3 regions of the Allobrachymonas denitrificans genome follow, and region 3 is predicted to be linked to each of the others. Evidence: riboswitches for the same ligand, from Rfam matches in the RefSeq annotation. Region 3 holds a riboswitch; each other region holds the start of a gene.
What was found. Region 3 has a riboswitch for cobalamin ahead of KKQ75_RS04200 (TonB-dependent receptor plug domain-containing protein). Riboswitches for the same ligand answer to the same signal wherever they lie in the genome.
Positions count from the first base shown of each region.

Region 1: it holds a riboswitch for cobalamin, as region 3 does, so the genes downstream of both, KKQ75_RS01275 (bifunctional adenosylcobinamide kinase/adenosylcobinamide-phosphate guanylyltransferase) here and KKQ75_RS04200 (TonB-dependent receptor plug domain-containing protein) in region 3, are expected to answer to the same signal.
Region 2: it holds a riboswitch for cobalamin, as region 3 does, so the genes downstream of both, KKQ75_RS07835 (energy-coupling factor ABC transporter permease) here and KKQ75_RS04200 (TonB-dependent receptor plug domain-containing protein) in region 3, are expected to answer to the same signal.

Region 1 covers NZ_CAJQUA010000001.1:275,852-286,251, reverse strand. The annotation lists gene cobT (nicotinate-nucleotide--dimethylbenzimidazole phosphoribosyltransferase) at 1-990, opposite strand, end outside; gene KKQ75_RS01305 (cobyric acid synthase) at 1,021-2,532, opposite strand; gene KKQ75_RS01300 (aminotransferase class I/II-fold pyridoxal phosphate-dependent enzyme) at 2,643-3,785, opposite strand; gene cbiB (adenosylcobinamide-phosphate synthase CbiB) at 3,782-4,765, opposite strand; gene bioB (biotin synthase BioB) at 4,824-5,873, opposite strand; gene bluB (5,6-dimethylbenzimidazole synthase) at 5,892-6,566, opposite strand; gene cobO (cob(I)yrinic acid a,c-diamide adenosyltransferase) at 6,711-7,280, opposite strand; gene KKQ75_RS01275 (bifunctional adenosylcobinamide kinase/adenosylcobinamide-phosphate guanylyltransferase) at 7,292-7,882, opposite strand; cobalamin riboswitch at 8,058-8,297, opposite strand; gene KKQ75_RS01270 (DUF904 domain-containing protein) at 8,428-8,736, shown strand; gene KKQ75_RS01265 (cell division protein ZapA) at 8,733-9,065, shown strand; gene KKQ75_RS01260 (sulfite exporter TauE/SafE family protein) at 9,410-10,234, shown strand; gene KKQ75_RS01255 (sulfite exporter TauE/SafE family protein) at 10,238-10,400, opposite strand, start outside.
Region 2 covers NZ_CAJQUA010000001.1:1,678,368-1,688,767, forward strand. The annotation lists gene lpxK (tetraacyldisaccharide 4'-kinase) at 1-353, shown strand, start outside; gene KKQ75_RS07810 (Trm112 family protein) at 475-690, shown strand; gene kdsB (3-deoxy-manno-octulosonate cytidylyltransferase) at 687-1,463, shown strand; gene KKQ75_RS07820 (AMP-binding protein) at 1,594-3,288, opposite strand; gene KKQ75_RS07825 (MBL fold metallo-hydrolase) at 3,520-4,488, shown strand; gene alaS (alanine--tRNA ligase) at 4,583-7,210, opposite strand; cobalamin riboswitch at 7,309-7,531, shown strand; gene KKQ75_RS07835 (energy-coupling factor ABC transporter permease) at 7,684-8,322, shown strand; gene cobM (precorrin-4 C(11)-methyltransferase) at 8,395-9,231, shown strand; gene KKQ75_RS07845 (sirohydrochlorin chelatase) at 9,228-10,181, shown strand; gene KKQ75_RS07850 (precorrin-8X methylmutase) at 10,203-10,400, shown strand, end outside.
Region 3 covers NZ_CAJQUA010000001.1:889,357-899,756, reverse strand. The annotation lists gene purL (phosphoribosylformylglycinamidine synthase) at 1-1,796, opposite strand, end outside; gene KKQ75_RS04215 (heme ABC transporter ATP-binding protein) at 2,006-2,824, opposite strand; gene KKQ75_RS04210 (FecCD family ABC transporter permease) at 2,821-3,825, opposite strand; gene KKQ75_RS04205 (ABC transporter substrate-binding protein) at 3,834-4,682, opposite strand; gene KKQ75_RS04200 (TonB-dependent receptor plug domain-containing protein) at 4,782-6,800, opposite strand; cobalamin riboswitch at 6,996-7,269, opposite strand; gene map (type I methionyl aminopeptidase) at 7,409-8,227, shown strand; gene glnD ([protein-PII] uridylyltransferase) at 8,241-10,400, shown strand, end outside.

The sequences.
Region 1 (10,400 bases), 610 kb from region 3:
CAGCATGGTGCAGGCGGATTCGAGCAGCGGCCAGGCAATCGCCGCGCCCGAGCCTTCGCCCAGACGCATGCCCCAGTCCAGCAGCGGTCTGGCGTGCAGCACCTCGAGCATGTACTGGTGGCCTGGCTCGCCGGAACGGTGCGAGAAAATGCAGCGCTGCAGCACCCTGGGCTCGATCTTCGCGGCCACCAGCAGGGCCGAAGTGACGATCACGCCATCGATCAGCAGCAGGCGGTCTTGCGCCGCCGCCTGCAGCATCGCACCCACCATGGTGGCGATCTCGAAACCGCCGAGGGCTGCCAGTGCATCCAGCGCATCCCCGGTATCCGGGTTTGCTGCCAGCGCTTCGCGCAGCACCGCAATCTTGTGCCGCACCCCTTCGGAGTTCAAGCCGGTGCCGGCGCCGGTGCAGTCCACCAGATCCACCCCATGCAGGCGCGCCAGCAGCAGCGAGGCCGACGAGGTGTTGCCAATGCCCATCTCGCCCAGCATCAGGGCATTGCCCGGCAGGCTGCGCACCAGCTCCTGGCCGTTGCGGATCGCCTGCAGGCATTGCTCCATCGTCATGGCCGGGCCCTGGCTGCAATCGGCGGTGCCTGGCGCCACCTTGCAGACGCGCAGGGCCGGACGCGGCGCAAAATCATGCGCCACCCCGCAATCCACCACGGTCAGGGCAATGCCGTGCTGCCTGGCCAGCACACTCACGGCGGCGCCCCCGGCCAGGAAGTTCTCCACCATCTGCCAGGTCACGTCCTGCGGAAACGCCGACACGCCGCGCTTCACCAGGCCATGGTCCCCGGCAAACACCACCATCTGGGGCTGCTCCAGAACGGGGCGTGTGCTCTTGCGGATCATGCCGATCTCCAGCGCCAGATGCTCCAGCGCGCCCAGCGAGCCGAGCGGTTTGGTCTTCTGGTCGATGGCGCGCTGCAGTTCGGCGCGCAGTTCGGCATTCTCGAGGTCCAGCACAGGATCCAGTTCCAGACGCATGGTGATATTTCTCCCAGTCAGTACAAGCAATCAAACAAGCAGTTGGCGCAGCACGGGCGCGCCAAAATGCTCTTCCACAAAATCGGCAGCGCGCTCGAACACCGTATCCAGCGCTACGGGCGCACTGCCGAACAGGGCCTGCAGCACGGCCGGCTGCTCCAGCAGTCCGTGCAGATACAGGCCCAGCACATTCCCCGCGTGGGGAATATCCGAGGTCGCAGCGCCATTGGTCCAGCCGATGACCTTGCCATCGGCATCCTGCAGCGCTTCGTGTGCCACATGGCCGGTGCGCACCATGGCCGCATGGGGCGCGGTCTGGCCCATGTGGATTTCGTAGCCCGCCACCGCCATGCCCGCCAGCGGCGCCCAGGCGCCTTCCAGGGGGGCGAAGCGCGCCTGCGTGCGGCACACCGTCTTGCGCGATTCGAACAGCGTCACCAGCGGCAGCAGGCCGATGCCCGGCCCGTTGCCGCCCGCACCCCGTGCCTCCACCCCTTCGAGATCGATCACGGCTTCGCCCAGCATCTGCAGGCCGCCGCACACGCCCAGCACCTTGCCGCCGCGCACCGCATGCTGGCGAATGGCGGCATCCAGCCCCCGACTGCGCAGCCACTGCAGATCGGCCGAAGTGCTCTTGCTGCCGGGCAGGATGATCCAGTCCTGCGCCCCCAGCGCAGCCAGCTGCTGCGCCTGGCGTACCCAGCGCACGCGCACGCCGGGCAGCTGCCGCAGCGGCTCGAACTCATCCAGGTTGCTGATGCGCGGATAGGCCACGATGGCTACCGTCACCGTGGCTTCCTCGCCACCGGTGGGCGCGTCGTCGAACACGCCGTCCTCTTCCGGCAGGCCATGGCCGCGCCACATGGGCAAGGTTGCCAGCACCGGCACGCCGGTCATCGCCTGCAGCATGTCCGGTGCCGGCGCCAGCAGGCTGGCATCACCGCGGAACTTGTTCAGCACGAAGCCGCGCAGCAATGCGCGATCCGCTTCGGGCATCAGTGCCCAGGTACCGTACAGGTGGGCAAAGGCGCCCCCGCGATCGATATCGGCCACCAGCAGGCAGGCCGCCCCGGTATGGCGCGCCACCCGCAGATTGACCACATCGCTGCCCATGAGGTTGATCTCGGCAGGCGAACCCGCCCCTTCGATCACCACCACGTCATTCTCGGCACGCAGCGCGTCGAGCGCTGCGGCAATCTGCGGCCAGACCTTCTCGCTGCGGCCGCGCCAGGGCATGGCTGTCAGCTCCGCATCCACCTGTCCCAGCACCACCACCTGGCTGCGCGTATCCGCCTCGGGCTTGAGCAGCAGCGGATTCATGCGCACTTCCGGCTCGGCGCGCGCAGCCAGGGCCTGGAAATACTGCGCGCTGCCGATTTCGCCGCCATCCGGACAGGCCGCCGTGCCGCCCACCACGCGCGCGTTGTTGCTCATGTTCTGCGCCTTGAACGGCGCCACACGCAATCCCTGTCGCGCATACCAGCGGCACAGCGCCGTCGTCAGCCAGCTCTTGCCCGCACCGCTGGTGCAGCCCAGCACCATCACGCACGGCGCCAGCCGGCGGCCGGATGTGTCCGCCGCCTGAGTCGCCCTGGCCGGCATGGCGTGTCCCGGCGCCCCCTCGCTCCGGCCTGCACCCTGCTGTATTCCGTTCATGCCTTCAACTCCTGCATCACTTCCGTCCAGGCATGCACCAGCGCCTGCTGCGCCTGCGGCGTGTGCACGCACAGGCGCACATGGCCCGGCAGGCCAAAACTGCAGCAATCACGCAGCTTGACTCCGCGCGCACGCAGCGCCTGCGTCAGGCTGTGCCAGTAGGGACTCAGCACGCGCAATGCCGAGGCATCCGCCTGCATGCCGTCCCACCCGCCGCTCGCATCGCAACGCGGTTGCGCCGGCTCGCCCCGCCCGCCCGGCACGTCCGGCTGATCGAACAGCAGCAGCGGCCAGGGCAGGCGCATCACGCCAAAATTTGTCTCGCTTGGAATCGCTTCCCAGCCCAGCATCTGCAAGCGCGCCATCTGCTGCAGTTTCCAGCTGCGCAGGATATACCGTGCCTCGTTCATCCAGCGCTGCGTCATGGGCGAGCACCAGCTTTCCAGCAGCGCCACGCCGTGCGCGCCCGTCGGCCACGACGGCCCCAGCTGCGCAAACTCCGCAATTGCGCCACGCTCCGCATGCAGCGGCGCAATGGCATAGGCGCCACGGATGCCGCACACACCCAGCGCCTTGTTGGGCGTCCAGAGCTGCCAGACCGCATCCCGGTCCAGTTCGGGAGCCAGCGGCTTGAACGACAACTGCAGCGGCGCGTAGGCACAATCCAGCACCACGATCGCTCCGGGCTTGCGCAAATCCCAGTCTTCCGGCAGGGTCAGCGCCTGGCCCAGCGGGCTGGACGGTGCACAGAGCCAGACCAGGTCCGCCTCGGCAATCATCTCCGTGCGCTTCAGCCCGACCTTGCTGGATGCCACGGCGTAGTCGCCGTAATGGAACTGCGGCATCCAGCTTGCGCCATGCGGATGGCGCAGGGCCGTCCAGGCCGCCAGCCGTGCAATCAATTCGCTGGCACTGGCACCGATCACGATGCGCTGCACTTCCACGTCATGGAACTCGGCCAGCTGCTCGCGCAGGCGCCGATAGGTGGGATCGGGATAGCGCGTGGCATCGGCCGCATTCAGCGCCTCCATCGTGTACGGGCACGGCCCGGCCGCATTGCTGTTGGTCGAAAAATCCCACGGCGCGGCCCCCATGGCATCGGTGCCGCCGTGCGCCGCAACCATCATGGTGTCTGTCATGCAGCCCTCCCCTGCCAGCCATGAAAGGCCAGCGCTGCGAACAAGATTGTGATTCCGAGCAGGCCCAGCACGGCCACTCGCGTCATCTGCACGGCGCGCGGCACATGGCTGGCCTGCGCCGCCTGTCCCGCCGCATGCAGGGTGTATACGCCCGGCTTGCGCAAGCGCACATCCAGGACCATCGCCATGGCGGCCATGGGCCAGCCACTGTTGGGTGAGGGCGTCCGCCCTGCCTCCTGCTGCAGGCGCTGCAGTGAACAGCGCGTCGGCCGCATGCCGGACAGCAGCAGCGCCAGTCCGGTGATGCGTGCGGGCAGCCAGGCCAGCACGTCATCGACACGCGCCGCCCATTTGCCCGCCCATTCCCAGACCTGGCCGCGGTAGTCGCCGCGGTAGCCCCACATGGAATCGGCCGTATCGGCATAACGGAACAGCGCCGCACCGGGCAGACCCAGCAACGCAAACCAGAACAGCGGCGCAATCACGGAATCATTCAGGTTCTCGGCGAGGCTCTCGATGGCGCTCTCGCGCACCTGCTCTTCGCCCAGCTGCGTCACATCACGGCTGACGATGCGCGCCAGTTGCTGCTGCCCTTCCTGCAGGGAACGCCCCAGCGCCACCTCCACCGCCGCCACCTCGTCGGTCAGCATGCGCCAGGCCAGCAACGGCTTCAGCGCAATGCCCAGCAGCAGGGCGGCCCAGCCCCACGGCAACTGCAACAATAGCCATTGCAGCGCTCCTGCCACTACCAGCACAAGCAACGCACCGCCCCACCAGGCCAGTGCTCCGCGCCAGAAGCTCGGCCAGTCAGCCTCGTGCGGGCGCACCCGCGCCTGCAGCCAGCGCCCGGCACGGCCCAGGTAGTTGCCCATCCAGACAACCGGGTGCCAGCGCGGTGGCGGCTCCCCGATCCACTGGTCGATCATCAGGGCAAGCAGCACGGCTGCAAATCCGATCCAGAGTCCGTGTGGTCCTGTCATGGCAACACTCCTGCCGGGTCGGTAGCATGCACGGCACCCGCAAGGGTGCCGCCGCGGATCAGTGTCCCGACTTTCCCGCCGTCATGCCCAGACGCTCGATCAGCTTCAGGTCGGCTTCCACATCGGGGTTGCCGGTGGTGAGCAGCTTTTCACCGTAGAAAATGGAGTTGGCACCAGCCATGAAGCACAGCGCCTGCATGGTATCGGCCATGGCACTGCGGCCAGCCGACAGGCGCACGCGCGCCTTGGGCATGGTGATGCGGGCCACGGCGATCATGCGCACGAACTCCAGCGGATCGATGTCTTCGGTTTCGGCCAGCGGCGTGCCCTCGACCTTCACCAGATTGTTGATCGGCACGCTGTCCGGATAATGCGGATGCAGATTGGCCAGCTGGCCGATCAGCTCGGCACGCTGGCGACGGCTTTCGCCCATGCCGATGATGCCGCCGCTGCAGACATTCACGCCCACGTTGCGCACGTTCTCCAGCGTGTCCAGACGGTCCTGGTAATCGCGCGTGCTGATGATGTTGCCGTAGTTCTCGGGCGCGGTGTCCAGGTTGTGGTTGTAGTAATCCAGACCGGCTTCCTTGAGCTGCTCGGCATGGTCCTTGGTCAGCATGCCCAGCGTGCAGCAGGCTTCCAGGCCCACGTCCTTCACCGTCTTGATCAGCGTGACCACGTTCTCGATGTCGCGGTCCTTGGGCGCGCGCCAGGCCGCACCCATGCAGAAACGCGTGGCACCCGCGGCCTTGGCCAGCTCGGCGGCCTCGCGCACCTTGTCGGCTTCCATCAGCTTGGTGGCATCGACGCCGGTGTCATAGTGCACCGACTGCGGGCAGTAGCCGCAATCCTCCGGGCAGCCGCCGGTCTTGATCGAAAGCAGCGTCGCAAATTCCACTTCGGCCGGATTGAAGTGCTCGCGGTGCACCTGCTGTGCCTTGAACATCAGCTCGGGGAACGGCAGCGCAAACAGCGCCTCGATATCCTCCACCGCCCAGCGGTTGGTGCTCTGCGGCACCGGCTGGTTGTTGCGCGGGGCGCAGAAATGCACGGTCTGCTCGCCGCCGGTATGGCAGGTGGCGGGGGAATGGGTGACAGGAGTGTCCATCTTCGGGCTTTCTCTACATCAATCGGAAGAATCGCAGCACGCATTGTCCGCTACCGGGCTTTGCCCAGGCTGACAAAGCCCCTGCAGGAACGGGGCACTGTGGCCCCAGCTATTGTCAAAAACCACATCCGCCAGCGGCATGCGGCTGGCCCAGCGCTGCTGCTGCAGCATGGGCGCATCATAAAACTCGGGCACCGGGCCGATGCACAGCAGCGCCAGCGGGCTGGCCCCTTCGGGCAGCTGCAGCAAGGCACCCAGCTCGTCGGGATCGAAAATCGACACCCAGCCCACGCCCAGCCCCTCCGCACGCGCCGCCAGCCACAGGTTCTGCAGCGCGCAGCCGACCGAAGCGATATCCATATAGGGCATGGTGCGCCGGCCGAACACATGGCGCTCGCGCCCGTCCGCCAGGCATACCGCGATCAGCTCGGCCGCCTCGCGGATCCCTTCGACCTTGAGCTTGAGAAAATCCTCCTCGCGCTCGCCCAGCGCACGGGCCGTGGCCACGCGTTCGCGCTCCACGCAGCCATGGATGCGCTCGCGCAGCCCCGCATCGCTGATGCGCAGAAAGCGCCAGGGCTGCATGAAACCCACGCTCGGCCCCGCATGCGCCGCCAGCAGCAGGCGCTCCAGCACCTCGGGTGCCACCTGCGCGCCCGGCGTGAAATGACGCATGTCGCGCCGCTGCGCCATCACGCGGTAGATCGCATCCCGATCCGCCGCCGGATAGGCATGCGATGCATCCTGCGGCACGGCAGTCGGCAAGGCTGCAGCCTCACCCGATGATGCGTCCGGGGCGAAAGGCAGGCTCGTCATGGTCTTGCTCACCAAATCCGCTCAGTCCTCGATCCCGCGCTGTGCCGGAATGCCGGCATCGAACGCATGCTTGACCGGGCGCATCTCGGTCACGGTATCGGCGATGTCGACGATCTCCTGCGGGCAGCGGCGGCCGGTCAGGCACACATGCACATCGCGCGGACGGTTCTTCAGCGTCTCCACCACATCTTCCAGCGGCAGCCAGCCGTACACCAGCGGATAGGTGATCTCGTCGCACACCACCAGGAAATACTCGCCGCTCAGGATGGCGGCCTTGGCCTTTTCCCAGCCGTCGCGCGCCAGCTGCGCGGACTTTTCCAGATCCTGGCTCTTCCAGCTGAAGCCGTCGCCCAGCCCTTCCACGGGCACGCCGATCTGCTCGAACATGCGGTGCTCGCCAAAGCGGGCGCTCGGCACCTTCATGAACTGGTAGATCTTCACCTTCTTGCCGCGGCCGGTGGCACGCAGCGCCAGGCCGAAGGCCGCCGTGCTCTTGCCCTTGCCATCGCCGGTGTTGACGATCAGGATGCCGCGGCGTTCGCCATCCGACTTCTCGTACGGCTTTTCCTTGGGCGGTTCCTCGATTTTCATGGCAGGTCCTTTCAGTCGGAAGATTTCAATGTCAGCGGCAAGCCTGCCGCCATCAGGGTGACGTGGCTGCACACTGCCGCCACGCGCTGGTTGAGTTCGCCGAGCGCGTCGACAAAGGCACGCGTCTCGCGGCCGAGCGGAATCACGCCCAGACCGATTTCATTGCTCACGATATACAAGGGGCCCGGCCAGGCCCGGATGGCCTCCAGCAGATCGGCAACCGCGGCCTCCAGCCGCGCAGCATCGGCGACCGGCTGCACATCCTCCTGCTCCAGCGGCATCAACTGCTGCGTCAGCCAGAGCGTGAGGCAGTCCAGCACCAGTGCCACCTCCGGCGCACCATGCTGGCGCAACAGGCCGGGCACGTCCAGTGCGCCGCCCCACTCCGCAGCCTGCAGGGTCTGCATGCGCGGCACGCGCCGGGCGCGATCCTGCTGGTGGCGCGCGATGCGCTGCTGCATTTCCTCGTCCCAGGGCAGTGCCGTTGCCAGATACAGGGCACGGCGCCCCGCATCCTGCTCCAGCCAGCGCGCCACCAACTGCTCGGCGCGCACCGTCTTGCCGGATTTCTGGCCGCCCAGGATCAGTTCGTGATGCCTCATGCCGCCCTCCACGGCTGCGCACGGCGCACGCCAGGGCGCAACCCGTTCAGGAGAGAAAGACCAAGAGAGAAAATGTCCGCCAGCACCGGCACCAATGCCACCATGAGAAAAGCCCGGAAAACCGCTGGCGCCCCGCCGCTGCATTCCGTTCCGGCGCCGGCCCGCAGGCAGGCGCCCCAAATCAAGCTTGCTGGCCGGTATCCGGGCTGACGGCATGGCAGCGCTGCCTTCCCGGCACCTGGCCAGTGGCGTGCGAGAACACTGCGGCAGCCGCTTCACAACCCGGGCTGCGCCGTATCACCGTTGCGGGGGCAGCGCAGGCCTGTGCCCTGCCAGCCATCCCGGCAGGACTCCTGCTTCCCGTTTACCCGGCGGCCACAACGACCTGCCAGGCACCAGCAATCCGGATATTGTAGGACGATTCGCCCCGTCCCTGAGGAAAGCCCCCATGGCGTCCCGGCGCCATCATCTACAATGTGCAACAAAGGGCCAGGCCTGCAGCTGCAGGCCACGCCAGCTATCTTGTTGCCTGTCGTTCCCGTGCCATGACCACTCCCCTCACCCCGCTCTCGCTCGACCAGGTCGCAGACCGCATGGAGCACATGCTGCTGCGCTACCAGGAGCTGCAGAAAACCGCCGCCCTGCTCCAGGGCCAGCTGCAGGAAGTTATCCAGGAGCGGGATTCGCTCAAGTCGCGCCTGTCGGCCGCCCGCGCGCGCGTCGACGCCCTGCTCGCCCGCCTGCCGGCCGAGCCGGTGGCAGCGCCGGCCGCCCCGGCGCCCGCCATGGCCAGCGTCTGGGGCCAGCAGCCCCCTGCCGCACAGCCTTCTTCTGCCAAGGATGATCCGCAATGAAGCAAATCGAAGTTCCGATCATGGGCCAGGCCTATGTGCTGGCCTGCCCGGAAGGTTCCGAAGACCGCATGACCGAGGCAGTGCAGCGCGTCGACACCGCCATGTGCAAGATCCGTGATGCCGGCAAGATCCGCGCACGCGACCGCATCGCCGTGCTCGCCGCCCTCAACATGGCCTTCGACCTGATCGAGAAGGAGCAGCAGATTGCCGCCATGCCCGCCCCCGCCGCCGAAGGCGAGGTACAGCCGGCCGAGTTGGTGCACCCCCGCATGCAGGCCCTGCTGCAGCGCATGGACGAGGCGCTGGCCGAGGACGGCCGCCTGATCTGACAGCCGTACACAACGCGCGGGCTTTTACATCTGCAAATTTCCCACGCGGGCGAATTTCATCCTAAAATGAAGGCGTCTGCAGCGAGCTTGGCTTTATATTTCCTTGAACCAATGCTCTCTGAGCCCGGGCTTGGTAGATCGCTCGGCCAGCGTGATCATCTCGCGTTAGATGAACCCAAGGCCTTGCTGCCCTCGCCCACCTGAACCCCTCCGTTCAGGATGACGGTCTGGCTCTGCTGCAGACACCTCTCAGCCGTCTGGCGCCCCTCGCGACAGACCCCAAGCCGCCCACCAGGGCGGCTTTTCGCGTTCGGAGCTCCGAACGCCTCAGCAGATTTCCCGCCATGATCCTCGAACCCATCACCATTGTCGAACTGGCCGCGCTCGGCCTCACCGGCGGCTTCATGGCCGGCCTGCTGGGCGTGGGGGGCGGCATGGTGCTGGTGCCCTTCATCACCTGGATCCTGGCCAGCCGCGGCGTCGACAACGAACTGGCCGTGAAGATGGCGATTGCCACTTCCATGGCCACCATCATCTTCACCTCCATCTCCAGCGTGCGCGCCCACCACAAGCGCGGCATGGTGCGCTGGGATCTGGTCAAGGGTATCGCCCCGGGCATCATGATCGGCGCACTGGTCGTCAGCATCGGCGTGTTCGCCCTGCTCAAGGGTGCCTGGCTGTCCGTGGTGTTCGGCGTGCTGGTGATCCTGGCGGCGCTGCAGATGTTCCTGGATCGCAAGCCCAAGCCCACGCGCCAGATGCCCGGCCGTGGCGGCCAGATGGCGGCCGGCAGCGTGATCGGCTTCCTGTCCGGCCTGCTCGGCGCCGGCGGCGGCTTCCTGAGCGTTCCCTTCATGACCTGGTGCAACGTCGCCATCCACAACGCCGTGGCCACCAGCGCCGCCCTGGGCTTTCCGATCGCGGTGTTCAACGTGATCGGCTACGTGCTGGGCGGCTGGAGCGTGGCGGGCCGGCCGGAATGGTCGGTTGGCTACGTCTGGCTGCCAGCCCTGGCCGTGATCGCCAGCTGCAGCGTGCTGATGGCCCCGCTGGGCGCACGCACCGCGCACGCCCTGCCGGTCAAGACCCTCAAGCGCATCTTCGCCGGCATCCTGATGCTGCTGGCGGTCAGCATGCTGATCAAGGGTATCCGCCTGCTGGGCGCGTAAACCTCAGGGCGTGGTGCACCACGGCGCCTGATCATGCATCAGGCCCATCCACAGCGCCACGCCGGCGCTGATGGCCAGCGCCAGGCCAGCCAGGCGAATGCCCCATTCGCCATCGCCCAGCTTGCGCATGCGCAGCAGCAGCCACGGGCCCGCCATCAGCGACACG
Region 2 (10,400 bases), 790 kb from region 3:
CGGTGGCCGGCATTGCGCACCCGCACCGATTCTTCGCCATGCTCGAGGCCGCCGGCCTGACGCTGGCGGAGCGCCACGCCCTGCCCGATCACGTGAGCCACGACACCCTGAGCGCGCTGGCACGTGAATGGGGGCCGCGTCGCCTGCCGGTGCTGTGCACCGAGAAGGACGCCGTCAAGCTGTGGGACAGCCTGCCACAGGCCTGGGCCGTGCCGCTGGTGCTGACACCCGAACTGCCTTTCTTCGCCGCGCTGTCGGCCTGGTGGCTGCAGCACGCGCGCGATATCCAGGGGCATGCGTTGCGGCAGATGCCCACCCAAGCCAAACCGCACCAGTCTGTCGCGGAAGCCTGAAGCCCCTGGCCCGGCAGCCAGTGGGCGCCGCCGCCTGCGGACGATGGCCCGGGATGCTGCCATGAGGCGTCGTCCGCGGCCGTACAATGCCAGCATTGTTTTCAAACGGATGTTTGCCGCCATGGATCCCAAACTGCTGGAACTGCTGGTCTGTCCCGTGACCAAGGGCCCCCTCACCTACCGCGCCGAAAGCCAGGAACTGGTGTCGCTGAGCGCGCGCCTGGCCTATCCGATCCGCGACGGCATTCCGGTGCTGCTGGAGAACGAGGCGCGCGCCCTGAGCGACGACGAGATCGAAGCCGGCCGCCAGCCCGGCACCGCTGCGCCGAGCGCATGAGCGCCAGCTACACCATCCTGATTCCGGCACGGCTGGCCAGCACCCGCCTGCCCGAAAAGCCCCTGGCCGAGATCGGCGGCGCGCCCATGATCGTGCGCGTGGCCCAGCGCGTGCAGCAGGGCCGTGCCCGCGTGGTGGTGGCGGCCGATCATCCGCGCATTGTCCAGGCCTGCGAGGCGCACGGCATCGCCGCGGTGCTGACCGACGAGAACCATGCCTCCGGCAGCGACCGGCTGGCGCAGGCCTGCACCCTGCTCGACCTGACCGACGAAGCCATCGTGGTGAACGTGCAGGGTGACGAGCCGCTGATGGACCCGGCCCTGCCCGCGGCCGTGGCCGACCTGCTGGCGCGCAGCCCCGAGGCCAGCATGTCCACCGCCGCGCATCCGATCCATGATCCGGCCGACCTGGCCAATCCGAACGTGGTGAAGGTGGTGTGCGATGCGCGCCAACTGGCGCTGTATTTCAGCCGCGCGCCGATTCCGTGGTGGCGCGATGGCTATGGCAGTTCGGTGGCCGATGCGGCCGCGCTGCCGCAGCAGCCGGCGCCCTTGCGCCATATCGGCATCTACGCCTACCGCGTGGCCTTTCTCAAGCAGTTTCCGCAATTGCCGCAGGCGCCGATCGAGACCTGCGAATCGCTGGAACAGCTGCGTGCGCTTTGGCACGGGCACCGCATTGCCGTGCACGTGACGCCGGATGTTCCCGGTCCGGGTGTCGACACACCTGCCGATCTGGAGCGTGTGCGGGCGCTGTTTGCCGCGGCTATCTAGACAGACTGCAGAACAATCGCGCAGCTACGCAGCAGAGTCGACTGCGCGCGATCAGGATGACCCCGTTCCGCGCCGAATGGTGCCCTCGCAGAACGGTTCAGTTCATCCGCAATTGCTGACAGTCTCTTGATCAGCCTTCGGTTTCGCGCAGGCGCCGGCGCAGCACCTTGCCCACGTTGGTTTTGGGCAGTTCGTCGCGGAACTCGATATGACGCGGGCGCTTGTAGCCGGTCAGGCGTTCCTTGCAGCAGCGCTGCACATCAGCCTCGGTCAGGTTCGGGTCGCTGCGCACCACGTAGAGCTTGACGGCCTCGCCCTGCTCCTCGTCCGGCACACCGATGGCCGCGCACTCCACCACGCCCGGGCAGGTGGACACCACGTTTTCGATCTCGTTCGGGAACACGTTGAAGCCGTTCACGTTGATCATGTCCTTCTTGCGATCCACGATGCGGATATGGCCATTGGGCTCCATGCGTGCGATGTCACCGGTGCGCAGGAAGCCATCCTCGGTGGTGGCGCGGCGCGTTTCCTCGGGCTGGTTGTAGTAGCCCACCATCACGTTGGGGCCGCGGATGCACAGTTCGCCCGCCTCGCCCAGCGGCAGTTCCTTGCCGTCATCGTCCAGAATGGCCACGTCGATGCCCGGCAGCGGCATGCCGATGGTGCCGGTGAACTCCCGGTTGGTGACCGGGTTGTTGGTGCCGATGGCGCAGGTCTCGCTCATGCCCCAGCCTTCGATCATCGGACAGCCGGTGGCCTCCTGCCAGCGTTTGGCCGTGCCCTCGGACGCGGCCATGCCGCCGGCCTGCGAGATGCGCAAGGACGAGAAATCGACGGTCTTGAAATCGGGCTGCACCAGCAGGGCGTTGAACAGCGTGTTCACCGCCGGCAGTACATGGAAGGGCTTTTTCTTGAGCGTGGCGATAAAGGCAGGGAAGTCGCGCGGGTTGGGGATCAGCGTCATGTGCCAGCCCTGGCGGATGCCGAGCAGGCAGACCGTGAGCGCGAAGATGTGGTACAGCGGCAGCGCGGCAATGGTGTGGATGCGCGTGGTGTCGCTGCCCATGTCCTTGAGCGCCGGCTGGAACCAGGCGTCGGCCTGCAGCATGGCGGCGACGATATTGCGGTGCGACAGGATGGCGCCCTTGGCCAGACCGGTGGTGCCGCCGGTGTATTGCAGGAAGGCGATGGAATCCAGCGTCTGCGGCACGCGCTTGAGCTGCATGCCGGCGCCCTGGCGCAGCGCCTGGCTGAAAGACGTGACAGCCGGCCCGCCGGGCATCTCCAGCTTGAAAGCCGGCACCATCTTCTTGACGTGGCGCACGGCAAAGGTCACCAGCTTGCCCTTGAGCCCGCCCAGCAGGTCGCCCATGGCGGTGACGACGACATGCTTGAGACTGGTACGGTCCATCACCTGCTCCAGCGTATGGGCGAAGTTTTCCAGGATGACGATGACGCTGGCGCCGGAGTCGCGCAACTGGTGCTCCAGCTCGCGCGGGGTGTAGAGCGGGTTGACGTTGACGCAGGTGTAGCCGGCGCGCAGCACGGCAGCCATGGTCACGCCGAACTGCGGTACGTTGGGCAGCATGATGGCCACGCGCGCACCCGGCTCCAGCCCCTGCGCCTGCAGCCAGGCGCCGAGCGCGGCCGATTCGCGGTCGAGCTGGCCATAGGTCATCGCCACATCCATGCAGATGGAGAACTGCTTGTCCTTGTATTTCTGCAGGGACTCTTCCAGCATGTCCGTGAGCGAGCCGTATTGCTCCGGGTTGACGTCGTGCGGAACGCCTTCGGGGTAATGCTGCAGCCAGATCCTGTCCACCATGCCTGTGTCTCCTCGCCTGTCGATGGTTGGCGTTGTTGTGCTTGGAATGTCGCGCTGAATAGCACGGTCGTTCGAACGACTATCCTATCCCACAGTGTCGGCTTTCTCCAGAGGGCCGAGGGCAGGGCTTACCCCTAATTGTTTGCCCCCCGATCGGGATGCGGGAGCCGTTATGCTGGGGGTTCGCATGACGTTCACGTCAATCAGCACCGCATCCTGTGTTTCTGCCCGATGTCCGCCTCCTCCCTGCTTCCTGCCGACCTGCAGCTGTTCCAGCGCGGCTGGCTGTCGTCCAACAACGTGCTGTGCCTGGGCGAACAGCCGGCGCTGATCGACACCGGCCATGACAAGCATGCCGAATTGACGCTGCATCTGGTGCAGACCGCGCTGCTGGGCGGGCCGCCGCTGCACACCATCGCGCACACCCATCTGCACAGCGACCATTGCGGCGGCACGGCGTTGCTGCAGCAGGCTTATCCCCAGGCGCACACGCTGGTGGCAGCCTCGTCGTGGGATTCCGTGCAACAGTGGGACATGCAGCGGCTGAGCTATGTGCTCACCGGCCAGCACTGCGGGCGCTTTGCCGCGCAGGGCGTGCTGCAGCCCGGCAGCGTGGTGCGGCTGGGCGCCTACGACTGGGAAGTGCACGCCACCGCCGGCCATGACAGCGATGCCGTGATGCTGTTCGAGCCGCGGCTGCGCCTGCTGCTGGCTGGCGATGCGCTGTGGCAAAGCCAGCTCAGCATTGTGTTCGACGAGTTGCCGCGCTTTGACCGGGATGGCTTTGCGGGGTTCGAGGCGACGCTGGCGCAGATCGAGCGCCTGCAGCCGCAGGTAGTGGTGCCGGGGCATGGCGCGGCGTTTGGCGAGGGCGAAGGCGCTGCCGTGACGGCCGCGATTGCCAGCGCGCGCAAGCGCATTGCACTGTTCCGCGCGCAGCCGGAGCAGCATGCGCGCTATGGCGCCAAGGCGCTGATCAAATACCACCTGCTGGATGTGGAGCGCATGGCGCTGGAAGCATTTAACCAGTGGCTGGCAGGTGCGCCGGTGTTTGCCGAACTGCACGCGGCACTGGGCGGTGGCATCAGCCTGGAGGCGTGGCTGGAAGACATCCTGAACGAGCTGGAGCGCAAGGATGCGATCTGGCGCCGTGACGGCGAAATCGGCGACAGTCCGACAGTGTCGCGGCAGCGGCTGTAGCCGTTACCGCCCTCTCACCAGCCAGCGAAGGCAAAGCAAAAAGGCATGCGCCGTTGCCAGCGCATGCCTTTACAGGGGAGGACCGCCCGGAAACTCAGACGCGCTCGGCCACCCAGCCCTGCACACCGGCCAGCGCCGCTTCCAGCCCGGCCGGGTTGGTGCCGCCGGCCATGGCCATGTCCGGCTTGCCGCCGCCCTTGCCGCCAACCTGCTGCGCCACGAAGTTGACCAGCTCGCCGGCCTTGATCTTGGCCGTCGCGTCCTTGGTGACGCCGGCAGCCAGCTGCACCTTCTCGCCATCGACGGCGGCCAGCACGATGGCGGCGGTCTTGAGCTTGTCCTTGAGCTTGTCCATGGTCTCGCGCAGGGTTTTGGCATCGGCGCCTTCCAGGCGTGCCGCCAGCACCTTGATGCCGTTCACGTCCACCGCCTGGTTCATCAGTTCGTCGCCCTGGCTGGATGCCAGCTTGCCCTTGAGCGCGGCGATTTCCTTTTCCAGCGCCTTGACCTGATCCTGCATCTGGCCGATGCGTTCCAGCACTTCGCCGGGGGCGGAGCGCAGCGCGCCGGCCACCTTGTCGACGGTGCTTTCCAGACTTTGCAGGTAGCTGAGCGCGTTGGCGCCGGTCACCGCTTCCACGCGACGCACGCCCGAAGCGACGCCACCTTCTGCCACGATCTTGAACAGGCCGATATCGCCGGTGCGGCCCACATGGGTGCCGCCGCACAGTTCGGTGGAGGAACCGATGCTGAGCACGCGCACAACATCGCCATACTTCTCGCCGAACAGCATCATGGCGCCGGTCTGCTTGGCTTCTTCCATGCCCATCAGACGGGCCTGGGTGTCGCTGTTGGAGAGGATCTCGGCGTTGACCTTGGCTTCGACTGCGGCGATCTGCTCGGGAGTGAGCGGCGCGGTGTGGGCAAAGTCGAAACGGGTGCGCTCGGCGTTGACCAGCGAGCCCTTCTGCTGCACATGCTCGCCCAGCACCTCGCGCAGCGCCTTGTGCATCAGGTGTGTGGCGCTGTGGTTGCGCACGGTTGCGGCGCGCAGTTCGCAATCCACTTCGGCCGTGACGGTATCGCCCACCTTGAGCGTGCCGCGCGACAGGGTACCGTGGTGGCCGAACACGTCGGCCTTGATCTTGAGCGTGTCGGCCACGTCGAACTGCACGCCGTTGGCCACCAGCACGCCCTGGTCGCCGACCTGACCGCCGCTTTCGGCGTAGAACGGCGTGGTGTCGAGCACGACCACGCCTTGCTGGCCGGCATCGAGTTGCTGCGCGGGTTCGCCATTGACATACAGGGCCACGACCTTGGCCTCGCCGCCCAGTTGCTCGTAGCCGGTGAAGGCATTGCCCTCGCCGCTGTAGTCGAGCAGCTTGTCCATCTTGAACTTGCCGGCCGCGCGGGCGGTGGCTTTCTGTTCCTGCATGGCTTCCTCGAAGCCGGCCTCGTCCACCGTCACGCCGCGCTCGCGGCAGACGTCCTGCGTCAGGTCGAGCGGGAAGCCGTAGGTGTCGTGCAGCTTGAAGGCGACATGGCCGGGCAGTTCGCGGCGGCCGGCAATCAAGGCGTCGTCCAGGATTTCCATGCCCTTGGCCAGGGTCTCGAAGAAACGCTCTTCCTCGCCCTTGAGCGCAGCCATGACCTGCGCCTGCTGCGCCTTCAGGCGCGGGTAGGCATCGCCCATCAGCGCCACCAGATCGGGCACCAGCTTGTGGAAGAAGGGCTTTTGCTGGCCCAGCTTGTAGCCGTGGCGGATGGCGCGGCGGATGATGCGGCGCTGCACGTAGCTGCGGCCTTCACTGCCAGGCAGCACGCCGTCGCTGACCAGGAAGGCGGTGGCGCGGATGTGGTCGGCGATCACCTTGAGCGAGGGGTTGTCCAGGTCGGTACAGCCGGTTTCGCGCGCGGCGGCCTTGATCAGGGTGTCGAACAGGTCGATCTCGTAGTTGCTGTGCACGTGCTGCAGCACGGCGGCCAGACGCTCCAGGCCCATGCCGGTATCCACGCAGGGCGCGGGCAGGCGCGTGACGCTGCCATCCTCGTGCATCTCGAACTGCATGAACACGTGGTTCCAGATCTCGATGAAGCGGTCGCCATCCTCTTCGGGCGAGCCGGGCGGGCCACCGGGGATTTCGGGTCCATGGTCGTAGAAGATCTCGGAGCAGGGGCCGCAGGGGCCGGTGTCGGCCATCATCCAGAAGTTGTCGCTCTTGTAGCGCGCGCCCTTGTTGTCGCCGATGCGGATGATGCGCTCGGGCGGCAGGCCGATCACGTCCTTCCAGATGTCGTAGGCTTCGTCATCTTCGGCGTAGACGGTGGCGGTGAGGCGCTCGGGCGGCAGGCCGTAGATCTGGGTGAGAAGTTCCCAGCCCCATTCAATGCTTTCGCGCTTGAAGTAGTCGCCGAAGGACCAGTTGCCCAGCATCTCGAAGAAGGTGTGGTGGCGTGCGGTGTAGCCGACGTTTTCCAGGTCGTTGTGCTTGCCGCCAGCACGCAGGCAGGCCTGCACGCTGGTGGCGCGGTTGTAGGGACGCTTGTCGGTGCCCAGGAACACGTCCTTGAACTGCACCATGCCCGAGTTGGTGAACATCAGCGTCGGGTCGTTGCCCGGCACCAGCGGGCTGGATTCGACGATGGTGTGGCCCTTGCTGGCGTAGAAGTCGAGAAAGGTCTTGCGGATGTCCGCAACGGTCATGGGGGAAGGGGTGCTCATGCTGGGGACGGCCGAACGGCCGCAAAAGGCTGTATGGGGAACGAAATGTGCTGCCCGAGATTATAGGTGCGCAGCCATTTTCAGCAGGAGGCCGCCTATAATTATGCATACATGCAGGTGTCCGGATGGAGTCATGTCCGTCCGGATGAAACGGGAAGCTGGTAAGGCCGAGGCCAAGTCCAGCGCTGCCCCCGCAACGGTATGTCAGTCAAGCTTGCAGCTCGATGCCACTGGTCGCTTCCGGCCGGGAAGGTGCTGCAGGCCCCCTGCCCTGTGCAGGAACTGGCAAGCCCGGAGACCGGCCTGCTGTGACACGTTTGTCAGCGTTGCGGAGGGCGATGCGGGCAGTGCACAGCCGGACTTCCCCCTTTTTCTTCCCGGCATCGCGCTTCCTTCAATACCCACCTGCCAGCGCGGCAGACTGTATGCCAGCCCCGGCTGGTCTTCTAGGGTGTTACTAAAAGGAAGCAATCATGCACATCGAACCCGGCATTCTCTCCTCCGCCAAGATCGCCTTTGCCAACGTCGCAGCCGTCGGCATGCTGGCTGCCTGCGCGCCCGCGCTGGTCAAGCGCCCGGCCCTGCTGCTGCGCACCGCGCTGGCGGCGCTGTTCTTCTCCATCTTCATGCAGGTGTTCCACATGCCGGTTGGCGCATCGGAACTGCACTTCGTCGGCGCCATGCCGATCTACCTGCTGCTGGGCTTCGTGCCCACGCTGTTCGGCTTTGCCTTTGGCCTGCTGCTGCAGGGTCTGCTGTTCGATCCGCAGGATCTGGCGCATCTGGCCGTGAACAGCCTGTCGCTGATGGTGCCGCTGGCTGCCGTGCACTACGGCCTGGGCAAGCGCCTGGCCGGCAAGTTCACCGTGGCCAACATCGTGAAGCTGGACTTTGCCTTCTACGCCGGCGTGACGCTGATGGTGGGCTTCTGGCTGTCCATGGGCACCGAACCCACGCCGCTGGCCAACTGGGCCACCTTTGCCGCCAGCTACCTGGCGCTGGTGCTGGTCGAGCCGCTGGTGACGCTGGCCATCGTGCGCGCTGCGCGCGGCTTCAAGGACAGCAACTGGGCCCAGCTGTGCCTGGATGAGCGCGTGACGGCTGCTGCCTGATCACTGCCGTCCGCCGGCCCGGCCTGCAGTGTGCGGGCCGGGCTTTTGCCGTTTCTGTTTCTGGTTTTTCCCATGCAATTCTCTTCCCTGCCAGGCAAGGTCTGGTTTGTCGGCGCCGGCCCCGGCGATCCGGAGTTGCTGACCGTCAAAGGGCGCGACCTGATCGCGCAGGCCGGTGCCATCCTGTTTGCCGGCTCGCTGGTGAGCGAGGCCGCCACGCGCTGGGCGCCTGCCGGCTGTGTGATCGCCGACAGCAAGGACATGACGCTGGAGCAGATCTGCGCCTGGCTGATCGCGCAGGCGCAGCAGCACGCCGTGGTGGTGCGCCTGCAGACGGGCGATCCTTCGCTCTACGGCACGCTGATCGAGATGGCGCAGCCGCTGGATGCGGCCGGCATACCGATCGCGGTGGTGCCGGGCGTGACCTCGGCCATGGCCTCGGCCGCTGCGGCGGTGGAGAGCCTGACACTGCCCGAGGTGACGCAAACCGTGATCCTCACGCGCGTGGAAGGCCGCACGCCCATGCCCGAAGGCGAAAGCCTGCGCGAACTGGCCCAGCATCGCTGCACGCTGTGCATCTACCTCTCCATCACCCTGCTGCACAAGGTCGAGAGCGAACTGCGCGCCGCCGGCTGGCCGGAGGACGCGCCCATGCTGGTGGTGCACAAGGCGAGCTGGCCGGGCGAGGAGCGCATCCTGCGCGGCACGCTGTCCACCATCAAGGCGATCTGCCGCGAGGCCGGCGTGGTGAGCCAGAGCATGATCATCGCCAGCCCCACACTGGGTGCCCGCCAGTGGCCCGAGTTGACCAAGTCGCGCCTGTATGACGCCGGCTTTACCCACCGTTTCCGCCGCGCCAGTGCGCCTGCGGATGACGTTTCCCCCTCTTCCTCCGGAACCCCGACATGACGACTCCTACCCTGCTGCTGGTTGGCCATGGCTCGCGCGAGCCGGGCGGCAACGCAGAAATCGAACAATTCGCACGCCGCTGGCGCCAGGACCGGCCCGAGTGGCACATCGAGGTGTGCTTTATCGAGTTTGCCGATGTGCTGCTGGACGAAGGCCTCGACCGTGCCGCCGCCCATGCGCAGCAGCATGATGGCAAAGTGCTCGTATTGCCGCTGATCCTGAACGCCGCCGGCCATGTGAAAGGCGACATTCCCTATGCCCTGGAGCAGGCGCGCCAGCGCTTTCCGCAAGTGCAGTTCGACTATGCACCGCATCTGGGCGCCTGCGAGCCGGTGCTGACGGTGCTGCGCCGCAAGCTGCGCCATGCCATGCACCGGCTGGACATGCCCGATCCGCAAGGCACCGGCGTGATCCTGCTGGGACGCGGCTCCAGCGACCGCAAGGCCAATGGCGAGGTCGCCAAGATGGCACGCTGGCTGTGGGAGGAAACCGATCACGAGCTGGTGGATGTGGCCTTTACCGGCATCACCTACCCGCGCCTGGAACGCGTGGTGCAACGGCACATGCTGCTGGGCATGACGCAGATCGTGATCCTGCCCTACTACCTGTTCACCGGCACGCTGATGCACCGCATCGACCGCCAGGTGGAGCATCTGCGCAAGCAGTATCCGCAGCTGCGCTTTGCGCACAGCCAGTATTTCGGCTTCGAGCCGGAGGTGTTTGCGCTGCTGGACGAGCGGGTGGACAAGTGGCTGCGCGGCGCGCCGCATGCGACGGTGCGCTATGACGTGGCGGGGTATGTGCCGCACAGCCATGATCACCATGATCATGCGCATGGCGAACACGGACATGACCATTCGCACGACGGGCACCACCATGCGCATGCACACGACCATGGCGACGACGGCAACGACGCCGTGCGCCACTGCACGCATGTGTCCCACCACTGATTCGCACTTCACGGGTTTGCCATGAGCACCATCAACACTGTTACCGAGCAGCTCACGCGCGCCGGCCAGGTCATCGAGCATGACAGCTTTGCCATCATCGACAGCGAAGCCGGCCCGCACGTCTATACCGAAGGCCAGTGGCCCATCGTGCGCCGCATGATCCATGCCAACGCCGATTTCGAATTCAACGGCCTGACGGACTTCCATCCCGATGCGGTC
Region 3 (10,400 bases):
TCGCCCACCTTCAGCTCACGCTCTTCAGTGGTGACGCCGACGACCGCAAACGGGCAACGCTCGCGCTCGCACAGGGCGCGGAACTTGGCCAGGCTCTCGGGCGCGATGGCCATGACGTAGCGTTCCTGGCTCTCATTGCACCAGATTTCCTTGGGCGCCATGCCGGTTTCTTCCAGCGGCACCTGGCGCAGGTCGAAACGGGCACCACGTGCGGCGTCGTTGACCAGCTCGGGGAAGGCATTGGACAGGCCGCCGGCGCCCACGTCGTGGATGGCCAGGATCGGGTTGTTGTCGCCCATGGCCCAGCAGTGGTTGATCACCTCCTGGGCACGGCGCTCGATTTCGGGGTTGCCGCGCTGCACGGAGTCGAAGTCCAGATGCGCGGCGTTGGCGCCGCTGCTCATGGAGCTGGCCGCGCCGCCGCCCATGCCGATGCGCATGCCGGGGCCGCCGAGCTGCACCAGCAGGGTGCCGGCCGGGAACATGATCTTGTGCGTCTGCGTGGCGTCGATGGAGCCCAGGCCGCCAGCAATCATGATGGGCTTGTGGTAGCCCATCTGGCGTACCTGCACGCCATCGGCAGTGCTGCTGACGATGGTCTGCTCATACTCGCGGAAGTAACCGGCCAGGTTCGGGCGGCCGAATTCGTCGTTGAAGGCGGCGCCGCCAAGCGGGCCCTCGATCATGATCTGCAGCGGGCTGGCGATATGCGCCGGCTTGCCGCCGGGCTGATCGCTCATGCCGTCCCACAGTTTGGAGACGGTAAAACCGGTCAGGCCGGCCTTGGGACGGGAGCCGCGGCCGGTGGCGCCTTCGTCGCGGATCTCGCCGCCGGCGCCGGTGGCTGCGCCCGCGTACGGAGAAATCGCCGTCGGGTGGTTGTGCGTCTCGACCTTCATCAGCACGTGCTGCAGCACCTCTTCGCCTGCGTAGGCCATGCCTTCGCAAGTATCCCGATTGGCCACAAAACGTTCACTGTTACGGCCTTCCATGATGGCGGCGTTGTCACTGTAGGCCACGATGGTGTGCTGCGGCGACACCTGCTCGGTGTTGCGGATCATGCCGAACAGCGACTTGACCTGCTTCTCGCCATCGATGGTGAACTCGGCATTGAAAATCTTGTGGCGGCAGTGTTCGCTATTGGCCTGGGCGAACATCATCAGCTCGACGTCGGTCGGGTTGCGCTGCAGCGTGGTGAAGGCATCCACCAGGTAGTCGATTTCATCATCGGCCAGGGCCAGGCCCCAGTTTTTGTTGGCGACTTCCAGCGCCGCGCGGCCGCCCTGCAGCACGTCGACCTGCTCCATGGGAGCGGCCGGGAGGTGGGTGAACAGATCCTTGGCGGCGTCGAGCGAAGGCAACACACTTTCTGTCATGCGGTCGTGCAGCAAAGCCGCCACTGCTTCGCGTTCGCTGTCGCTCAGACTGGCGCCGTGCAGGAAGTATTCGGTGCCACGCTCCACGCGGCGCACACCGGCAGTTTCGGTCAGGCCGCAGTTGCGGGCAATGTCGGTGGCCTTGGACGCCCAGGGCGACACGGTGCCGATGCGGGGGGTGACGACGAGGGTGGTGTTGGCAGCGCCCTGCTCGTTGTAGGCCTCGCCGTAGGTCAGCAATTGCTCCAGCGAGGTGCGGCTGGCGGGATCGAGTTCGGTATCGCTTTCCACCCAGTGGGCAAAGCGCGCGCTGATGGCCTGCACACCCGGCGCCACCGCCTGGATCTGGTTCAGCAACTGGCGTGCACGAAACGCGGTCAGGGCATTGCCGCCCTCGAAGGATGTGATGAATGTTTGCATGGGGGTGGACGCAGTGGACATGAGGCCGCTGGAGGGTCTGGAATCAGGGATGCAAGCTGTCGGCGCAAGCCGCCAGTGCCAGGATTCTGCCAATGAAAAAACCTGCCGGTACTGCTACCGGCATGACAGACTCCATTGTAAACGTCACGTGTAATGCGAGTGCCCCCGCGACGGCCAAAACTGCTGCCATCCAGGGCGATTACAACGGTTCAGGCAAAGACTTCCCACGGCACGACGCAGGAAGCGCCGGGCTGCTCCATGCGCAGCACCTGCAGGTTGAACACCTGCTGCAGCAGATCGTCGTCCAGCACGGCATGCGGTGCACCCCGGGCCACCATGCGGCCCTGCTGCAGCACGCAAACCTGCGTGCAGAAGCGCGAGGCCAGCGTCAGATCGTGCAGCACCACGGCGACAGCCATGCCCTGCCCTGCCAGTTGCTGCAGCAAGGCCATGATGTGGAGTTGGTGGGCCGGATCGAGCGCCGCCAGTGGCTCGTCGGCCAGCAGGACCGGGGCCTGCGTGGCGAGGGCACGGGCCAGAAGCACACGGGCGCGCTCGCCGCCCGAAAGCGTCTGCACGTTGCGCGCGGCCAGGGTGTGGCAGTCGGCCAGTTCCATGGCCTGCTCCACTGCCTGCCGGCCGGACGCGGTGTGACCATCGCCATGCGGCAGACGGCCCAAGGCGACCACATCACGCACCGGCAGCGGCCAGTGCACCTGCTGGCCCTGCGCCAGATAGGCCATGCGCCGTGCGCGCTCGCGTGCGGACCAGTGCTGCAGGGGCTTGTCTTCCAGCGTGATGGCGCCCTGCTCCGGCTGCACCACGCCGAGCAAGGCGCGCAGCAGCGTGGTCTTGCCGGCTCCGTTGGGACCCAGCACGCCGAGCAACTGGCCTGGCTGCAGTTCGAGATGCACGCCGTCCAGCAGACGGCGCTCCTCGGCCTTGACCACGAGGCCGCTGGCCTGCAACAGTGAAGCCTTGCCGGCTACTTGCGTCTGCATGGCCTGATCCTGCATCACTGCGCTCATGCTTCCCTCCGGTGCAGACGCAGAATCAGCGACAGGAAGAACGGCGCACCAATCAGCGCCGTCAGCACACCCAGCTTGAGCTCCTGTCCTTCGTTGTAGAGCAGGCGCACGCCCATGTCCGCCAGCAGCAGCAGCACGGCACCCGCCCATGCGGAAGCGGGCAGCAATCGAGCCGGATCGGCCTTGACCCAGGGGCGCATCAGGTGCGGCGCAACGAGTCCGATAAAGCCGATCGATCCCGCCACCGATACGGCCGCACCGACGCTGCAGGCCGTCCCGACCAGCACCAGCAGGCGCAGTCGGCGCAGATCGATGCCCAGCGAGTGCGCCGTTTCCTCGCCCAGTGCCAGTGCCTGCAGGCCGCGGCGGGACTGCCACAGCAACAGCATCCCGACCAGGATCGCGGGCACGGCGAGCCCGACTTCGCGCATGCTGCGGTCGGCCAGCGAGCCCATCATCCAGAACACGATTTCCTGCAAGGCAAAGGCATTGCGCGACCAGTTCATCACCAGCGCGATCAGGGCGCTGCTGAGCGCCGAAATTGCCACACCGGCCAGAATCAGCGTGGTGGTGTCATCGTTGCGGCGCGCCAACGCAAACACCAGCGCAACGGCCAGCGCCGTGCCGGCCATGCCTGCGAGTGGCAAGGCCAGCACCATCGCCTGGGCCAGACCGGTATACAGCGCCACCACGGCGCCCAGCGCCGCGCCGCCTGTCACGCCCAGCAGCCCGGGTTCTGCCAGGGGATTGCGCAGCAGGCCCTGCAAGGCCGCACCGGACATGCCCAGGGACGCCCCCACCGCCACGCACAGCACGGTGCGGGGCACGCGCAAGTCCCACAGGATGCGCGACGGCACCCATTCACCCGCCAGCGCGCCCTGCAGCAGGCGCAGCGGTTTCATGTCGGCATAGCCCACGGCCAGCGAGGCGAGCGCCAACGCCGCCAGCAGCAGCCATGCTGGCAGCCACCACAGGCTGGAGCGAATTCCGGTTTCTTGCATGGCCCGCATTATGAAGCGCTCTTGCGCTGCGCCAGCATGCGCGCCACCTGCAGACTCCAGTAGCCGCCGCAGATGGTCATGCGCGTCGGCAGGATGGTCTCGCTCAGGCTGGTACCGGCCAGCGCGGGATGCAGTTGCTCACGCGGTTCCACACTGGGGAGCTTGCGCGCGTAATCGGGGGTCATCATCAGGTCGGGCTGGGCTTCGACCAGGCGCTCCAGCGGCAAATAGCCGTAGCCATTGAGGCCTGCCAGCACGCCGGCATTGCGATAGCCGGCCAGTTGCAGCAGCTCATCCATCATGGTGCCCTTGCCGGTGCTGTAGCCCTGCCAGCTGCGCTCGGCGGCGATCGGCCAGGGCTTTGGATCGCCCTGCACGGTGGTGCGCAGCGCCTGCTCCTGTTCGCGGATGGTCTGCACGAGCTTCTGCCCGCGCTCTGGCTCGCCGACGGCAGCGGCGACAAGCTCAGTCTGCGTGACCACTTCGTCCAGCTTGTGCGCCAGCGGCACCTCCACCACGCGGATGCCGAGATCGCGCAGCATCTGGCTGGTGTAACGCGTGGTGTAGGCACCTACCAGCACCAGATCGGGCTTGAGCAGCAGCACTTCTTCCGTATCGCCACGGACAATCGGCAAGGTGCGCGCCTTCGTCTCCAGCATGGACAGCTCGGGATCATGCGCCAGCTTGCTCAGTGCCGCGATACGCTGCGGCTCGACCAGCTGCAGCAGCAACTGGTCGGCGCAGAGGTTGAGGGAGACGATGCGCTGGGGCTTGGCGGTAATGGCCGCCTTGCTCGCCCCAAGCGGAGCGGGTTTGTCGGCCGGTTGGCAGCCCCCTAGCGTTGCCAGCAGACACACGCCAGCCGCCACCGTAACGCCCCACCGCCCCCGCCGAGGCGGCGGAACGGGCGAACATTCAGCGGATTCGGGCGTGTGCCACACAGTCATGCCGGCAGCTTACTTGAAGTCCCAGCGGTAACCCAGCTTGAACTCGCGGCCGGGCATGGCATAGCCGGGAACCGACTCGTAATACTTGTCGAACAGGTTGTCGACACTGAAGCTCAGGGTGTGATTCGGCAGGAAGCGGTAGGCCACGCTGGCGTCCCACAGGGTGTAGCCCGGGTACTGCTTGGTGGTACTGCTCCAGTCGGCAAAGAAGGCGCTCTTGGTGGCCTTGCCGGTATAACGGGCGCCCACTCGCGTGTGCAACTTGTCCCAGTTGCCGTCCAGTGTCAAGCGTGCACTGTGTTTGGGTACGTACTCAAGATCTTTCCATACACCCTTGCTCTCTGATTCGGCGCGGAGGCTATGGGTATAACCCAATCCGAGTTTGAGATTGGGATTGATGTCCCAGCCTGCCGTGAGTTCGAGTCCGCGCATGCGGGCCTGATCTGCGTTGATCCAACTGGTGTAGCCTTTGCCTGCTTCCTGATATTTGTAGCTGACGATCTTGTCCTTGACGCGGGTGTCATAAAAGGTCAGGTCAACGTTCCAGTCAGGCTGTTCCAGCGTGACGCCGATATCCGCGCTGCGGCTGCTCTCGGGCTTCAGGTTGGGGTTGCCACGGTAGTTCGAGAACGTGGAGTAGTCCCCTGCCAGCTTCCATGCGCTGGGCGCCATGAAGCCCTTGCCGGCCGAGGCGTGCACGGCCACCATCGGCGTAAAGTAGTGCTTGATACCCGCGCTCGGGCTGAACTGGTTGAATGTCCGGCTTTGCGGCGTATTGTTGGGCAGCAGGGCCGTCGGCAAGGTGGACAGCTTGAAGCGGTCATAACGTCCACCCACGTACACGTTGGTCTGATCGTTATTGAATGCCATATGCTGTTGCGCGTAGATGGCAGTCGTCTGCAGCTTGCTGTCGGGGTTGTAAACCGTTGCGGGACCGAACAGGTAGCTGACCGATCCGGCCTTGGTCTGGTCGTAATCCACACCATACACCAGCTTGTAGCCATCCGCCCAGGTCCATTCATCCTTGAGTTGTGCGCCCTGCCAGGTGATTTTTGCATCGAAATCCAGCGGACGCTGGCCGCTTGGCGGCGCCTTGTAAGTAGTGTTGGTTTCCTTGCCGGAATAGACAGCCGCGCTCAACGCATGTTGCCCCATCACCCCCTTGAGCTTGGCACTGTACAAATCGCGCTTCACATCCTTGACAGTAGGCTTGCCGTCATACTCCGACCAGGCACCAGGGTTCCCAACATCATCGCCGCGCGCCACATCTGCACGAGCGTCAAGTGTCCAGCCCGGAGCAAGTTCAAAACCGAGCCGGAGTCCGTGACTGTACTGAGTGGCAGCGCTGTTGTTCCAGCGCGTGCCATCGCCGGACTTGTAGTCACCCTGCTTCTGCCATGATCCGAAATAGTCCAGGTTCAGCCACGGAGTCAGTGCACCGCCAATATCCGCTTGCACCGAACGATGCTTGAAGTTGCCGACAGAAACGCCAACCCCGCCCTGCAGATCGCCAGTACGGCGAACCGGAATCACATTGATAACGCCAGACATGGCTTGTGCGCCATACAAAGCAGAAGACGGTCCGCGCAGCACCTCGACCCGAGCGGCCCCCTGGCTGGGAATCAGGCCAATGTTGTCCTTGATGGCAGGGATGCCGTCCTGCAGAAACAGCGTCTGCCACGACTCACCCACCATCGGAGAACTGGGCGTATAACCGCGCACGGAAACGGCAGCATTCATGCCCGGATACTGTTTGATATCGACGTTGGCGGTCTTGTCCAGCAGGTCAGCCAGATCGTGGTGGGGTGTCTGCTCGATTTCCTTGCGGGTAACCACCTCGATACGCTGTGGCGTATCCTTCAGGCGCATTTCCGATCGTGCGCCCGTTACGACGACGCGATAGGTGTCTGCATTGGCGCCAGTGTCTTGCGATGCAGCCACAACCTCAACAGGCCCTGCCGTCTGCGCCACGGCAGCAGCAACCGGCGTCAGGCAGAAAAGCAAGCCTGCCAGGCGGATGGATTCCATTTTCATTTTCAAAGCCACTCTCGATTTTCCTGATGGCCACGCTGCACGCAGACAGTTTCGCTGCAGGCATTGCACGACATCGCACAGGCCATGCAAAGCCTGCTTGCGTTGTCACGACGATGCCGGAAGAAACAAGCGATGTTCTGTCTGCTCCCCGCAGACGGCCAGGTTCAAGCTGTCGCAACCCTGATCCGACAGCATCCACAACAACAGGCCGGTATCCGGACTCGCAAGTTCTGGTGCATCGCCTTCCCACAGGCGGCGCGCGCGTTGCCTTGCACAACGCCGCACCGCACCTGCAGTGGCTGCCGCGCCATCGATTGGCGCAGCCTGATACACCCACACTCGCTTACCGTTGCGGGGGCAGTCCGGGCCTGACGTTGCCATGCAACGCGCACCCGGTTCCCGTTTAACCTGCGCATTCCGGCCGCAGCCGGCGCCTGCAGGCACCTGTGGTCTAGTGCACCGGCCACACGCCGATGCGTGACCGATTGTAATTACAAACCCTGTCGCTGCCCACGAAATGGGCAAGACATTGCCGTTCAAGTGCCTGTACGCAACGCCCCTTTGCCCACGCGGGATGCCGCATTGCAGGATAATTGCGCCCCATGACCATCAAGATTCATACACCCGAAGAAATCGATCACATGCGGGTGGCCTGCCGTTTCGCGGCCGAGCTGCTCGACTATATCGGCCCGCACATCGTCCCCGGCGTCACCACCAACGAGATCGACCGCCTGTGCGAGGAGTACACCTCCAGCCGTGGTTCCGTTTCTGCGCCGCTCAACTACGCGCCCCCGGGCCACACGCCCTACCCCAAGTCCATCTGCACTTCGGTCAACCAGCAGGTGTGCCACGGCATCCCCAACGACAAGCCGCTGAAAAAAGGCGATATCGTCAACATTGACGTGACCCCCATCACCAACGGCTGGCATGGCGACAGCAGCCGCATGTTCATCGTGGGCGGCGAAGATGCTGCGCCCCCGTTCGTGCGCCGTCTGTGCCGCGTCACCCATGAGTCGATGTGGAAAGGCATTGTCGAAGTCAAGCCGGGCGCGCGCCTGGGCGATATCGGCAGCGCCATCCAGAAATACGTCGAAAGCCACGGCTACAGCGTGGTGCGCGAATTCTGCGGCCACGGCATCGGACAGGAATTCCATACCGAACCGCAGGTACTGCACTACGGCAAGCCCGGCACGCTGGAAGAGCTGCAGCCCGGCATGATTTTCACGATTGAACCGATGGTCAACGCCGGCCGCCGCGAGATCAAGGAATCGAACGACGGCTGGTCCATCGTGACGAAGGACCGTTCGCTGTCGGCCCAGTACGAGCACACCATCGTCGTGACCGAAACCGGCTACGAAGTGCTGACCGTATCCGAAGGCATGCCTGCGCTGCCGGATTTCGTCAGCGCCATCCGCACCTGAACCCGGCCTGACCATGCACGCGCAGAGCCCGGACGCCGTTGCCCCAGAGGCGCTGCAGGCGCTGCGGGATGGCTATGCGCGCGACAAGGAAGCCCTGCTTGCGCACTTCCGGGATCCGGACATCGGCTACCGCCGCATGCGCGGCGTGCTGGGCACGCTGCGGAAGCTGACCCAGCTGACTGACGCCGTGCTGCTGGCGCTGTGGCGCCTGCACGGGCTGGACCGGGACAAGGCCGCACTGGTGGCAGTGGGCGGCTACGGACGCAGCGAGCTGTTTCCGCATTCGGATGTCGATGTGCTGGTGCTGCTGCCCGATGCGGCGCACCCTGCCCCGGCGCAGGATCCTGTCCAGGCCCGCGTCAGCGCCTTCATCGGCAGTTGCTGGGATCTGGGCCTGCAGATCGGCTCCGCCGTACGCACCCTGTCGGAGTGCCTGAGCGAATCCGCGGGCGACATCACGGTGCAGACCTCGCTGCTGGAGCGCCGGCTGATTTTCGGCCCGCAGGCCCTGTACCGCCAGCTGAGCGCGGCCTACGACAGCGCCATGCAGCCCTATGCCTTCTACCTGGCCAAGACGCTGGAAATGCGTCAGCGCCACGCCAAGTTCGACAACACGCCGTATGCGCTGGAGCCCAACTGCAAGGAATCTCCCGGCGGCCTGCGTGATCTGCACATCGTGCTGTGGGTGGCCAAGGCAGCCGGCTACGGCACCACCTGGGATGCGCTGACGCGCCACGGCCTGATGACACGCTACGAGGCCAAGCAGATCAAGCGCAACTACACCCTGCTCAGCCTGATCCGCGCCCGCCTGCACATGGTGGCCAACCGGCGTGAAGACCGGCTGGTGTTCGACATGCAGACACTGGTGGCCGAGCTTTTCGGCTACACCCCGATCGAACGCCAGACGCGCCAGGGCCACGATCGCAGCCCGATCCGCCCCAGCGAAGCGCTGATGCGGCACTATTACTGGACGGCCAAGGCCGTCACGCAGCTCAGCCAGATCCTGCTGCTGAACATTGCCGAACGCCTGCGCGATTCCGGCCACACACGCAACTACGACCCGGCGCCCGTCACCCGCGCCATGCGTGCGCTGCAGGCACGCAGCTCCGCACGCGATCCGCAGGCGAGCGAACCCGGCGCCCAGCTCGCCGCGCAGGAAGTGGTCAACCCCGTGGCAAGCACGGCCACGCCACACACCGACTACCTGGCGCTGGGCGCGCAGCGGCGCGAAATGCGGCCGATCAACGAGCGTTTTCTCGACAACAACGGCCTGCTCGAAGTGGTCAGCGACACGCTCTACCGCGAGCAGCCGCACGCCATTCTTGAAACTTTTCTGGTACTGCAGCAGACGGTCGGCATCAAGGGTCTGTCGGCACGCACGCTGCGCGCCCTGTTCAACGCCCGCGTGCTGATGGACAGTGCCTTCCGGCGCGATCCGGTCAACCGGCAGCAGTTCCTGCAGATCCTGCAGGCGCCCAGCGGCGTGACACAGGCGCTGCGCCTGATGAACCAGACCTCCGTGCTGGGCCGCTACCTGTGGGTGTTCCGCAAGATCGTGGGCCAGATGCAACACGACCTGTTCCACGTCTACACCGTGGATCAGCACATCCTGATGGTGGTGCGCAACGTGCGGCGCTTCTTCAAGGTGGAGCATGCGCACGAGTATCCGCTGTGCTCGCAACTGGCCGCCGGCTGGGACTCGCCCTGGATCCTGTCCACCGCCGCACTGTTTCATGACATTGCCAAGGGCCGCGGCGGTGACCATTCGCTGCTCGGCGAGCGCGAAATCCGCCGTTTTGCCAAGAACCACGGCATCAGCAAGCCCGACACCAGCCTGCTGGCCTTTCTGGTGCGCGAACACCTGAGCATGAGCACCATTGCGCAGAAGCAGGATCTGAGTGACCCGGAAGTGATCCTCGCCTTTGCGCGCAAGGTGGGCAACGAGCGCTACCTGACGGCGCTGTACCTGCTGACCGTGGCCGATATCCGCGGCACCAGTCCCAAGGTGTGGAACGGCTGGAAAGGCAAGCTGCTGGAAGACTTGTACCAGGCCACCCTGCGCGTGCTCGGCGGTCACCATCCAGATCAGGATTCGCTGGTGGAATCGCACAAGCGCGGCGCGCTGGTGGAAATGGCGCGGTTTTCCATGCCCTTCGAGGGCCATGTGAAGCTG